2 regions of the Arthrobacter sp. 10T44 genome follow, and region 1 is predicted to be linked to the other one. Evidence: riboswitches for the same ligand, from Rfam matches in the RefSeq annotation. Region 1 holds a riboswitch; the other holds the start of a gene.

Region 1 (5,614 bases):
ACTGTACGGCTTGTGGTCCACCAGGCCCTGGTCCTTGAGCTTGCGGACCATCTCGGAGACCGAGGAATTCGCGACGCCCAGCCGCTGGGCCAGCTGGGTGGAGGTGATGGGCTTGTCCTGCCACTCCGTGAAGGAGTAGATGACCTTGACGTAGTCCTCAATGGAGGAGGAGGGCGGACTGGTCTTCACAGCCCCAAGCCTACCGTCCGGCGGCGCCGGTGAAGGTGAGCCACAGCAGGACCAGGTTCAGCGCCACCACCAGGATCACGCTGACGACGGCGGCCACCCGCAGGGTCATGCCGTCCGCGAACCGGCCCATCAGGGGCTTGCTGCTGGTCAGCACCACGAGCGGGACTAGCACGAACGGAATCCCGAAGCTGAGCACAACCTGGCTGAGCACCAGCCCCCAGGTGGGGTCGAAGCCGACGGCCAGCAGGACGACGGCGGGGACCAGGGTCAGCACCCGTCGCGTCATCAGCGGAATGCGGATCTTGAGCAGGCCCTGCATGATGGTTCCGCCGGCGTAGCAGCCCACCGAGGTGGAGGCCAGGCCGGAGGCAAGCAGGCCGACGGCGAAGACCACGCCGACCACCGGGCCGAGGTTGGCGGTGATGGCGGCGTGGGCACCCTCGATCGTGTCCGTGCCGTCTTCACCGCCCAGCGTGGACGCGGCCAGCAGCAGCATTCCGATGTTGACGATGCCGGCGACGGCCAGCGCCGCGACGACGTCCCAGCGCGTGGCTTTGATCAGCCGGGCAATGGCGTGCGGCGGGACATGCAGATGCGGATCCGGGCGGTGCCGGTCCCGGGAGAGCGCCGAGTGGACGTAGATGGCGTGCGGCATCACCGTGGCACCGAGCATGCTCGCGGCCAGCAGCACCGTGTCCGGGCCCTGGAAGCCAGGCACAAGCCCGGCCACGAACCCGCCCGGATCCGGCGGGCTGATGAACAGTCCGGCCAGGAACCCGACGGTGATGATGCCCAGCAGGAACATGATGACGAACTCGAAGGGGCGCTGCTGGTTGCGGCTCTGCACGGCGAGCAGGGCCATCGAAATGCCGCCCACAATGACGGCGCCGAGGGGGAGCGGAAGGCCGAAGAGCAGGTACAAGGCCACCGCGCCGCCCACCACCTCGGCGAGGTCGGTGGCTGCGGCCACAATCTCGGCCTGGACCCAGAAGGCGCGGCGCCAGGCCGGCCGGAGCCGCTCGCCGAGGATCTCCGGGAGGGTCTTGCCGGTGACGATGCCGAGCTTGGCGGACTGGTACTGGACCAGCACCGCCATGACGTTGGCGGCGACGAGAACCCAGACGAGCAGATAACCGTACTGTGCCCCGGCCGTCAGGTTGGCGGCGACGTTGCCGGGGTCCACATAGGCGATGGCAGCCACGAACGCCGGGCCGAGCAGGCCCAGCAAAGCCCGGCGGCTACCCCTGATCCTGCGGGCAGGCGGTTTCCCCGCGGGCAGGGGTTCGTGTCCGGCTACGTCCAGCACTGCGGGCTCCCAAGAAGTTCCTGAGTGCCTACAAATATAAGTTAGGCACACCGAAATAATAGGCGCCGCGGCGTGGTCAGTGCAATGCGGGAACCTCAGGCTTTGACGGCACGCCAGCTTTGCGTCAGGTAGGGAAGCGGCAGGAGCTGCCCGGCAGTGTGTCCGAGGTGCTCGTGCAGGTACCAGTCGAGGTTAGCGAGCACCTTGGCCCTGGTGCTCTCGCCTGCCCGCAGGTAGTAGCTGCGGGATTTGGTCAGTTCCATGACGTCCTGCGTGGTTACTGGATCCTCCCAGCGGGTGAGATGACTCTCCAGCCCGATGAATTCCGGTCCCAGCGGCGGCGTGAAGTGGGGCTTGTGGACGTCCCCCGCATGCATGATCCGGGACAGCCTGTGCACCCAGGGGACCGAGGTGTCGAGCTGGTTCCAGATCAGGCCGAGAACGCCGTGCGGCCGCAGGATCCGGGCCGCCTCGGTACTGGCCAGCAGGGGATCGCACCAGTGCCAGGCCTGGGCCACCGTGACCAGGTCGAAGGCCCCCGAAGCCAGCCCGGTGTGTTCGGCGGTACCCTCGACGGCGGCGACTCCCGGGAGGGCGCGGCGCAGCTGGTCGAGCATGTCCGGGGACGGATCGACGGCCACGGTCCTGAGCCCCCGTTGGACCAGGAGCGCCGTGAACTTACCGGTCCCGGCGCCCAGGTCGGCGGCGTCGTGGGCCCCGGCCGGGATCAGCCAATCGGCCGAATCCGCCGGATAGCCGGGCCGGACCCGGTCGTAGTGCTCGCCGCCGTCCTGGAAGCTCTGCCCGAGCTCCCGCCGCCGCTGGTGCTGCAGTTTTGGGCCACCCTGCAGTCCGGGGTGGTGCAGTTTGGGGCCGCCGCGTGCCACGTGCGATCTCCTTCGGCAGCTCTGGTGCGTACCTGTCGAATTTACCGCACGCGGCCCGGGCTGCGCTGCCGGTCAGTCGACGGAGCAGGGGGCTGCGCCAGCGGTGCCAGGCGTGTTCGGCGCCCAGTGCGGATAGCTCCGCGTGTCGTTGGCCGGCACCCAGCGTCCGGCGTCTACGACGTAGTCCCAGCCCAGGCCGTTCCGCCGCAGCTCCTGGAGCCCGGCGAGCAGCCGCTGCGCGTCGTTGAGCCGTGAGCCGAGGCCGAAGCTGGCCCGGAGCGAACCGGCGGGCAGGCCGAGCCGTTTTAGCAGCGGGTGGGCGCAGAACCGGCCGTCGCGCAGGCCTATGCCGTGCTCCGCGGACAGGTATGCGGCGACCAGGCCGGCGTCGTAACCGGCGACCGAGAAGTTGACCACGCCGATCGTCCCGGGGCCGCCTTCCCGGCCGGTGTCCTCGAAGATGTGGTGGACCGTTACGCCGTCGATCCGCTCCAGCCCCTCGACCAGGAAGGAACGGATGGCGTCCTCGTGGGCGTGCCACTGCTGCTCGTCCAGCGCCTCGATGACCTGGCTGGCGCGGGCCAGCGCGGCCGCGCCCAGGACATTGGGGGAGCCGCCCTCGTGGCGGGCCGGCCCGGTGGTCCAGCTGACGGCGTCGAGCCGTGCGTCCCGTACTGCGCCGCCGCCGGCCAGGTGCGGGGTGCCGGCGTCCAGCCAGTCCGGCCGGCCCACCAGCACGCCGGCGCCGAACGGGGCGTAGAGCTTGTGGCCGGAGAAGGCGAGGTAGTCGACGTCGTCCGCGGCGATGTTGATGCGGCGGTGCGGGGCCAACTGGGCCGCATCGACGGCGATCCGGGCGCCGAATTCGTGCGCCAGCGCGGCCAGCTCACGGATCGGCAGGATTTCGCCGGTGACGTTGGACGCGCCGGTCACGGCGAGCAGGCTTACTCCGCCGAGGGCGAGTTCCGCCCGGAGCCGCTCCACGGTGCCGGCGAGGGTGGGCGCCGCGACGACGCTGCGGTGCGGGACGTTTTGCCAGGGCAGCAGGTTGGCGTGGTGCTCGATATCGAGGTAAAGCACCTCGCCGGTGTGTCGGCCGTCGTCGACGGGCAGGCAGCCGGCCAGCAGGTTCAGTGCGTCGGTGGTGTTCCGGGTGAAGATCACGGAGTCATCCGGACGGCCGCCGACGAACCCGCGGACGATGTTCCGGGCGTTTTCGTACACCGAGGTACTCAGTTGGGAGGCGTAGCCGGCGCCGCGGTGCACGCTGGCGTAGTACGGCAGGATCTCGTTCAGGTAGGCGGACACCACGGACAGCGCCGGGGCGGAGGCTCCGTAGTCCAGGTTGGCGTACCGGACCTGGCCGCCCTGGATCAGGGGGGCCAGGATTTCGGCGCCGGAAACCGCGGACAGTGGCCGGCGGGCGGCGTCGAAGCGTGCGTCGGTGAACTCCGGGCCGCCGGCGCTGGTGGTGTGGGTGGGGATGGTGGCAGTCGTCATGGGACCTCGCTCGAAAAGGACCCCGCACACAGGGGATCCGCGCTTGCCGGGTCCGCTCCGGACCGGCCAGGTCGTCACCCGGGGCACCCCGCCGCGAATGGAGGGTTGCCGGCCAGCAAACCGGGGTTTTGCGCTGGCACTCGTGACCTGCTTCGAGCCTAGGACATGGCCGGTCGCACGGAAAAGGGAGGGCGGAATATGAAGCGTAGTGTTACGGGCTGCCTCGGGCGTGGCCGGCTAGAGCAGGTCGTCGAGGCCCGGGTTGAGGCGCTTGAGGACTTCGGAGTGCAGGATCGAGTTGGTCGCCAGCGCGTTGCCGCCGAAGGGGCCGTCCTCTCCCTCGAGCGAGGTGAAGCGGCCGCCGGCCTCCGTCACGATCGGGACCAGCGCCGCCATGTCGTAGAGGTTGAGTTCGGGCTCGCAGGCGATGTCGACGGCGCCTTCGGCCACGAGGCAGTAGGACCAGAAATCGCCATAGGCGCGGGTACGCCAGACCTCCTCGGTGAGTCCGAGGAACTCGTCGAGGTTGCCGCGCTGCTTCCAGCCGCCGAGGCTCGAATAGGACAGCGACGCATCGGCGAGCCGGGAGACGTTGGAGACCCTCAGCCGGGTCGCGGCGGCCAGTGAGCGGCCCATGTAGGCGCCGGCGCCCTTGGCGGCCCACCAGCGCTTGCCCAGTGCGGGGGCGCTGACGACGCCCACCACGGGTTCGCCTTCGTCGACGAGGGCGATCAGGGTGGCCCAGACCGGGACGCCGCGGACGAAATTCTTGGTGCCATCGATCGGGTCGATGATCCAGCGGCGCGAACCGTGGCCGGAGCTGCCGAACTCCTCGCCCAGGACGGCGTCGCGCGGGCGGGAGCGGGACAGCTGCCCGCGGATGGCTTCCTCGGCGGACTTGTCCGCGTCGGTGACGGGGGTCAGGTCCGGCTTCGTCTCGATCCGAAGGTCGAGCGCCTTGAAGCGGCTCATGGTCTGGGAATCTACGGAATCTGCCAGTACATGGGCAAGGCGCAGGTCATCGTTGTAGCTCGAAGCTGGTTGGCTCATGCTTCCAAACTACCGTCAAAACGCGCCGCGGACCGGGAGGCCACGTCGCTGCCGCCAAGTAGACGCGGCTATGAGACGCTGCCGAGTTCCTTGGTGTCCTGCGCTTCCAGCCGCGGATCGGTGCCCAGCAGCCGGCGCAGCGAGGCGAGCCGGGCCGGGCCGGACGGGCCCGCGTGGCCGCCCTGCACCCAGGCGTCCACGCCGCAATTGACGGCGGTGGCGTCGTGCTTGCAGCCCCGCTCGCAGTCATCGGTGCCAGGAGCCAGGTCCGGGAAGGAACGCAGGATCCGGTCCGGGTCCACATGGGCCAGGCCGAAGGAGCGGATGCCCGGGGTGTCGATGATCCAGCTGCCCGCAGGCGCATCACTGACCTTCAGCGCCAGCGCGGAGGAGGAGGTGTGGCGGCCGCGGCCGGTGACCGCGTTGACGCCGCCGGTGGCCCGTTCGGCGCCGGTGAGCGCGTTCACCATGGTGGATTTGCCGACGCCGGAGTGGCCCAGCATGACGGTGACCTTCCCGTCGAGGTAGTCCCGCAGCTGCGACACGGCGGCCTTGTCCAGCCGGGCGGACAGGCCGTCATCGGAGCGGGCGTCGATGCCGGAGGCGGCCGAATCCGCGGTCTTGGAGATGATCACCGGGAAATCCAGGTGCTGGTAGTTGGCCAGCAGCTCGGCGGGGTCCT
Region 2 (5,614 bases), 880 kb from region 1:
TCGGCAGCTTCCGTCCCGCTCCCGCCGGCGAGGTGGCGCACGCCCTGGTCGACTTCGTGGCCCCCGTCCTAGCGGAGCAAGGGGAGCTGGACCTGGTGCGCCGCGGCGTGGACCGCGTCCTGGCGCACGGCACGGGCTCGCAGTTGCAGCGCCAGGCGCTCTGCGCTCCGGGGCTGGACACCCCCTCCGACGACGCCGGCCTGGCCGCCGTCGTCGCCCATGCCGTGCGGGTCACGATGCACGGTGCGGACGCCGAGGGAATGTCAGAACCGGCCCCCGTGCTTTCGCGGGTGCGCCGGGGCTAGACCTGCTTGAGCGCCTGCCCGAGGTCGCGGATCAGGTCCTCGACGTCTTCCAGCCCCACCGAGAGCCGCACGACGCCGTCGCTCAGCCCGATAGCCGCGCGCCCCTCCGGGCCCATGGCGCGGTGCGTGGTGGTGGCCGGATGCGTGATCAGGGACTTTGAATCACCGAGGTTGTTGGAAATATCGATGATCCGCAACGCGTCCAGCAGCGCGAACGCGGCTTCCTTGGCGGAGCGGCCGGGCGAGGGCGAAAGCTCCAGAGTCAACACCGTGCCGCCGGCTTTCATCTGCCTGGCGGCCAGCTCGTACTGCGGGTGGGACGGCAGCAGCGGGTACTTAACCCAGCTGACCGCGGGCTGGGCCTCCAGCCATTCGGCCAGCCGAAGCGCCGAGGCGGACGAGTGGTTCACCCGCAGGGCCATCGTCTCCAGTCCCTTACTCAGCACCCAGGCGTTGAAGGCGGACAATGCCGGGCCGGTGTGGCGCATGAGCTGCTTGACCGGGCCCTCGATGAATTCCCGGGTGCCCAGGATCGCGCCGCCGAGCACCCGGCCCTGGCCATCGATGTGCTTGGTGCCGGAGTACACGACCACGTCCGCGCCCAGCTCCCCGCACCGCTGCAGCAGGGGAGTGGCGAAGACGTTGTCCACCACCACGGTCGCACCGGCGGCGTGCGCCAGTTCGCTCACGGCGGCGATGTCCACAATTTCCTGCATGGGGTTCGAGGGAGATTCGAAGAACACGGCCGTCGTCGGCACGGCCAGCGCCGACCGCCACTGCTCGAGGTCCGGGCCGTCCACGAAGACTGTCTCCACGCCCCAGCGCGGCAGGATCTCATTGAGGATGACGAAGCAGGATCCGAAGAGCGAGCGGGCGGCGACCACGCGGTCGCCGGCCCCCAGCAATGCCCCGAGAGCGGTGAACACCGCAGACATGCCCGACGCCGTCGCAAAGCACGCCTCGGTTCCCTCCAACAGCCGGAGGCGTTCCTGGAAGGTGGCCACCGAGGGGTTGCCGTAGCGGGAATAGACAAACCGTTCGTCCTCGCCGGTGAAGGCGCGCTCAGCCGCGGCGGCGGATTCGTAGACGAAGCCCGAGTTCAGGAAGATCGGTTCGGTGGTTTCCTGGAACCCGGTGCGGTCGAGTCCGCCGCGGACGGCCTGGGTGTCCGGGCTCCAGCCCTGGGCATCGGGATTGAAGCTCACTTAGTGCTTTCCAGGTTGGTCGGCAGGCCGTGGTTCTTCCAGCCGTTCACGGTCCGGGCGCCGGTCGGGCCCGGTTCGCCTTCGAAGCCCTCGAGGACGTTGTAGGCGGTGAAGCCGGCCGCCGTGGCGGCGTTCGCGGCGGCGACCGAGCGGGCGCCGGAACGGCACAGGAAGATGAGCTCGGCCGCCGTGGCGCCAGGCGCGTGCTGCCGCAGTTGCCGCTGGAGTTGCCGCTGCAGTTGCTCCAGGAAGTGCGGGTTGGGGGCTCCGCCGGCCAGGGTCCACTGGACGAACAGCGGATCCTGCCGGTCTTCGGTGCCGGCCCCGGTGACCGGGACGCCGATCTGCGACCATTCCGCCTCGGTGCGGACGTCCACCAGGATGGCGCCCGCCCCGACCTTGGCCCAGGCTTCCTGCGGGCTCAGGTCTCCGGCGTAACTCATGCGTGGCCCTCGCCGGTGAACTCGGCGCCGTCGAGCTCATCCACCGCGTTGGCGACGGCGGCGTCGGCGCTCGCGATCGCGGCCGGCAGCACGACGGCCTGGGCCACGATCACGGTGCTGCCGTTGAAGGTGGCGGAGGGGCTGCCGTGCAGGACGTAGCCCTCGGCCAGGGCGGCCGAAACGCGCTCGCAGAAGCTGCGGTCATCGGGCCCGGTGAACAGCCGGTACGCCAGTCTTTCCTCGGCGGGTCCGGGTGCGGCGGGGGATTGGGCGGGGGCTGTGGCGGGCACAGCGGGTGCGGATGCGTCGGGCACGACGGATCTCCTTACTTTCACGCTTGCAGCTCGAATGGTCGATATGCCGAGTATTCACCTGAGGCACCCCGCCGCGAAAGGGAGGGTTGCCGACCGGCCAGTCAGGGCTTGGCGCCGGGTCTCATTACTCCCCAAAAACGTAGCACTTACGACGCCGGCGGCACCGGCGGCGTCGTCATGTTAAGTCACGCGGACGCTGGCATGGCACCTTTCCGGGGGCGGAGCAGCATCACCCGGGACCGGCCGGCTCCTACTCGATCGTGGCGAACAGTTCGTTGAGCTCGGCCGTGAGCTGCCGCCGCAGTTCGGGGGTGCCGATCTCCTTGCCGTCGATGTGGTTCACCGGGGCGAGGAGCCGGATGCTTGAGATGAGCCAGACGGCGTCGGCGTCGTACAGATCGGCAGGTACCAGCGGGCCGTAGCCGAGCTCCCACCCGGCGGCCTTGGCCGCGGTGAACAGGGCGCCCTGCGAGGTGCCCGGGAGGATTCCGCTGTCCAGCTGCGGGGTGATCAGCCGGCGCACGGTGCGGACGCCGCCCGCGCCGTCGTCGCTGGTCTCCAGGTGCGCCAGCAGCACGGTCGACGTCGGGCCCTCCAGGACCCGGCCGTCGGCGGAGGTGAAGATGACGTCGTCCGCGCCCTGGTGGTGGGCGTACCGGAGCGCCGCCATGTTGACCGCGTAGGACAGGGTCTTGGCGCCCAGCAGCAGCCACGGGGCGCGTTCGCCCACCTCGCTGTCGTAGCCGCGGTCCAGCAGGATGACGTCGATGCCGGTCTCGCGCTGCCGGCGGCCGGCTTCCGGCGGCGGCGAGGCCTGCACCCAGCACGTCGGCGTGGCCGCGCCCTCCACGCCGCGGCTGGCGAGCAGCTTCACCACGACCTCGTCCGCTCCGCCGGCCCCGTCGCCGGCGGCTCCGACCGCCGTGGCGGCCCGGCCGCGGTATTCGCTGACCGCGGTCTCGATCGCGCGCCGCCAGGCGTCCTCCGCCGGGATGTCCAACTCCAGCGCGCGCGCCGAGCCGGCCAGCCGGGTCAGGTGGGCCTGCAGCTTGCGCGGGCGTCCCCCCACCACCAGCAGCGACTCGAAAACGCCGTCGCCGCGGGTGGCACCCTGGTCGGTGGCCATCAGCTGCGGCTTGGACGAGTCGGCGACGCGGCCCTTCTCAAACGCGGGATCGAGGAACACCAGCACTGTCGCGCGGGCCGGAACAGAGGCGGGGGTAGTCATGCCTTCAGCTTAGTGCGGCCCGGGTCGGGATAAGCTGTGCGGGTTGCCCGTTCCGGAACTGTTCCGCGGGTCTGGAGCTTGAGGGGTTTGCCTGTGCTGTGGCCATTTTCGCTGGCGGGGTCACTTCCGTCCTGGGTGATCCTGATCCTGACCGTCATCGACCTCGGTATCCGGGTCGTTGCCCTCGGCATCATCCCGGGCAACCGCCGCCCCACCACGGCCATGGCTTGGCTCCTGATCATCTTTTTCGTTCCGGCCGTGGGCGTGGTCCTCTTCCTGCTCTTCGGCAACTTCCGGCTCTCCCGCAAGCGCCGGGCGCAGCAGGACGCGGTGAACACCCGGGTGCGGGCCGGCACGTCGGAACTGGCCATGGTGGAAAGCAAGTACGAGGGCCCGGAATGGGTGTCCTCCGCAGCGGAGCTGAACAAGACGCTCGGTTCCCTGCCCATGGTGGACGGCAACCACGTGGAGCTCCTGCCCGGCTACCCGGATTCGATTAAGGCGATGGCGGCGGCGGTGCGCGAAGCCGAGTCCTTTATCAACGCCGAGTTCTACATCCTCAGCTCGGACCACATCACGGATGACCTGCTGACGGCGATGGAAGAGGCCGCCGAGCGCGGCGTCGAAGTCCGCCTCCTGTTCGACCACTTGGGCACCCTGCGGATTAAGGGGTACAGCAAGCTCATCGCCCGGCTCAAGGCCAGCAAGATCCGCTGGCGGCCCATGCTGCCGCTGCGGCCCGTGCACGGCCAGTGGCGCCGCCCGGACCTGCGCAACCACCGCAAGATCATGGTGATCGACGGCGAGGTCGCCTTCACCGGGTCGCAGAACCTGATCGAACCGTCCTACAACAACCCGCGGCACCGCAAGATCGGCCGGGAATGGGTCGAGCTGATGGCCTGCCTGCGCGGGCCGATCGTCACCACCCTCAACGTGGTCTTCGCCACCGACTGGCTCAGTGAGACCGACGAATCCCTGGAGCACCAGCTCGCCCACCGGCCCGAACTGCACGCCGGCAACATCACCGCCCAGGTGGTGCCCAGCGGTCCCGGCTTCATCACCGAAAACAACCTGCGCCTGTTCAACACGCTGATCTACTCGGCGCAGCGCACGATCTCCATTTGCAGCCCGTACTTCGTCCCGGACGACTCGCTGCTCTACGCGGTGACGACGGCGGCGCAGCGCGGCGTCGACGTCGAACTCTTCGTCTCGGAAAAGGGCGACCAGTTCCTGGTCCACCACGCCCAGCAGTCCTACTACGAGGCGCTGCTGGAGGCCGGGGTGCGGATTTACCTCTACAAGGCCCCGTTCGTGCTGCACGCCAAGCACTTCACGATCGACAACGAGGTTGCCGTGCTGGGTTCGAGCAACATGGATATGCGCTCCTTCTCGCTGAACCTCGAGGTCTCGGTGATGCTCCTGGGCGAGGACATCGTGCAGCGGATCAGCGCCGTCGAGGACACGTACCGCGGCATTTCGAGGGAGTTGACGCTCGAGGACTGGATGAAGCGGCCCATGGGGGTCAAGTACGTGGACAACGTCGCCCGGCTCACGTCGACCCTGCAGTAGCCAGGCCGGCTCACGCGTGGACTAGCCCGCCGGGAACTCCGCGCCGAGCGCCGAGAGCACGCCGAAGGCCTTGGTCCGGATCTCCTCGTACTCCTCCTGGGGTGAGGAATCCGCGGTGATGGCGCCGCCGACGCCGAGGCTGAGTGTGGTTCCCCGGTCCGCGCCCGCCGCCACCACCAGGGTCCGGATCGCCACCGCGAGGTCGGTGGCCCCGCTGAGCGAGAAGTAGCCGATCGCCCCGGAATAGACGCCCCGCGGTGCCGCCTCAAGCCGGTCCAGGATGGCCATGGTGCTGACCTTGGGGGCACCGGTCATGGAGCCGGCCGGGAAGCAGGCCGCCACGGCCTCGGCCCGCGGCATGCCCGGCCGGAGACGCGCATCGATGGTGCTGACCATCTGGTGGACGGTGGCGTAGCTTTCGATCGCGCACAGCCTGCTGACCGATACGGAACCGGGCACCGCGAAGTGGCTCAGGTCGTTGCGGAGCAGGTCCACGATCATGATGTTCTCGGCCCGGTCCTTGGGTGAAGTTTCCAGCTCGCGGCGCAGC

What was found. A riboswitch is a leader RNA that binds a small molecule or an ion and turns the genes downstream of it on or off. The one in region 1 is predicted to bind S-adenosylmethionine.
Region 2: another riboswitch for S-adenosylmethionine. It lies ahead of AC1DBL_RS04290 (DUF1737 domain-containing protein); the one in region 1 lies ahead of AC1DBL_RS00115 (aminotransferase class V-fold PLP-dependent enzyme).

What each region holds. Positions count from the first base shown of each region.
Region 1 is NZ_JBFTGT010000001.1:22,156-27,769, reverse strand. Features, by position in the region: gene AC1DBL_RS00130 (metal-dependent transcriptional regulator) at 1-189, opposite strand, end outside; gene AC1DBL_RS00125 (Nramp family divalent metal transporter) at 200-1,495, opposite strand; gene AC1DBL_RS00120 (class I SAM-dependent methyltransferase) at 1,591-2,382, opposite strand; gene AC1DBL_RS00115 (aminotransferase class V-fold PLP-dependent enzyme) at 2,455-3,882, opposite strand; SAM riboswitch class IV at 3,917-4,030, opposite strand; gene hisN (histidinol-phosphatase) at 4,120-4,932, opposite strand; gene rsgA (ribosome small subunit-dependent GTPase A) at 5,001-5,614, opposite strand, start outside.
Region 2 is NZ_JBFTGT010000001.1:904,984-910,597, reverse strand. Features, by position in the region: gene AC1DBL_RS04305 (glutamate--cysteine ligase 2) at 1-305, shown strand, start outside; gene AC1DBL_RS04300 (O-succinylhomoserine sulfhydrylase) at 302-1,510, opposite strand; gene AC1DBL_RS04295 (rhodanese-like domain-containing protein) at 1,507-1,953, opposite strand; gene AC1DBL_RS04290 (DUF1737 domain-containing protein) at 1,950-2,267, opposite strand; SAM riboswitch class IV at 2,282-2,396, opposite strand; gene AC1DBL_RS04285 (aminodeoxychorismate lyase) at 2,518-3,495, opposite strand; gene cls (cardiolipin synthase) at 3,589-5,064, shown strand; gene pabB (aminodeoxychorismate synthase component I) at 5,086-5,614, opposite strand, start outside.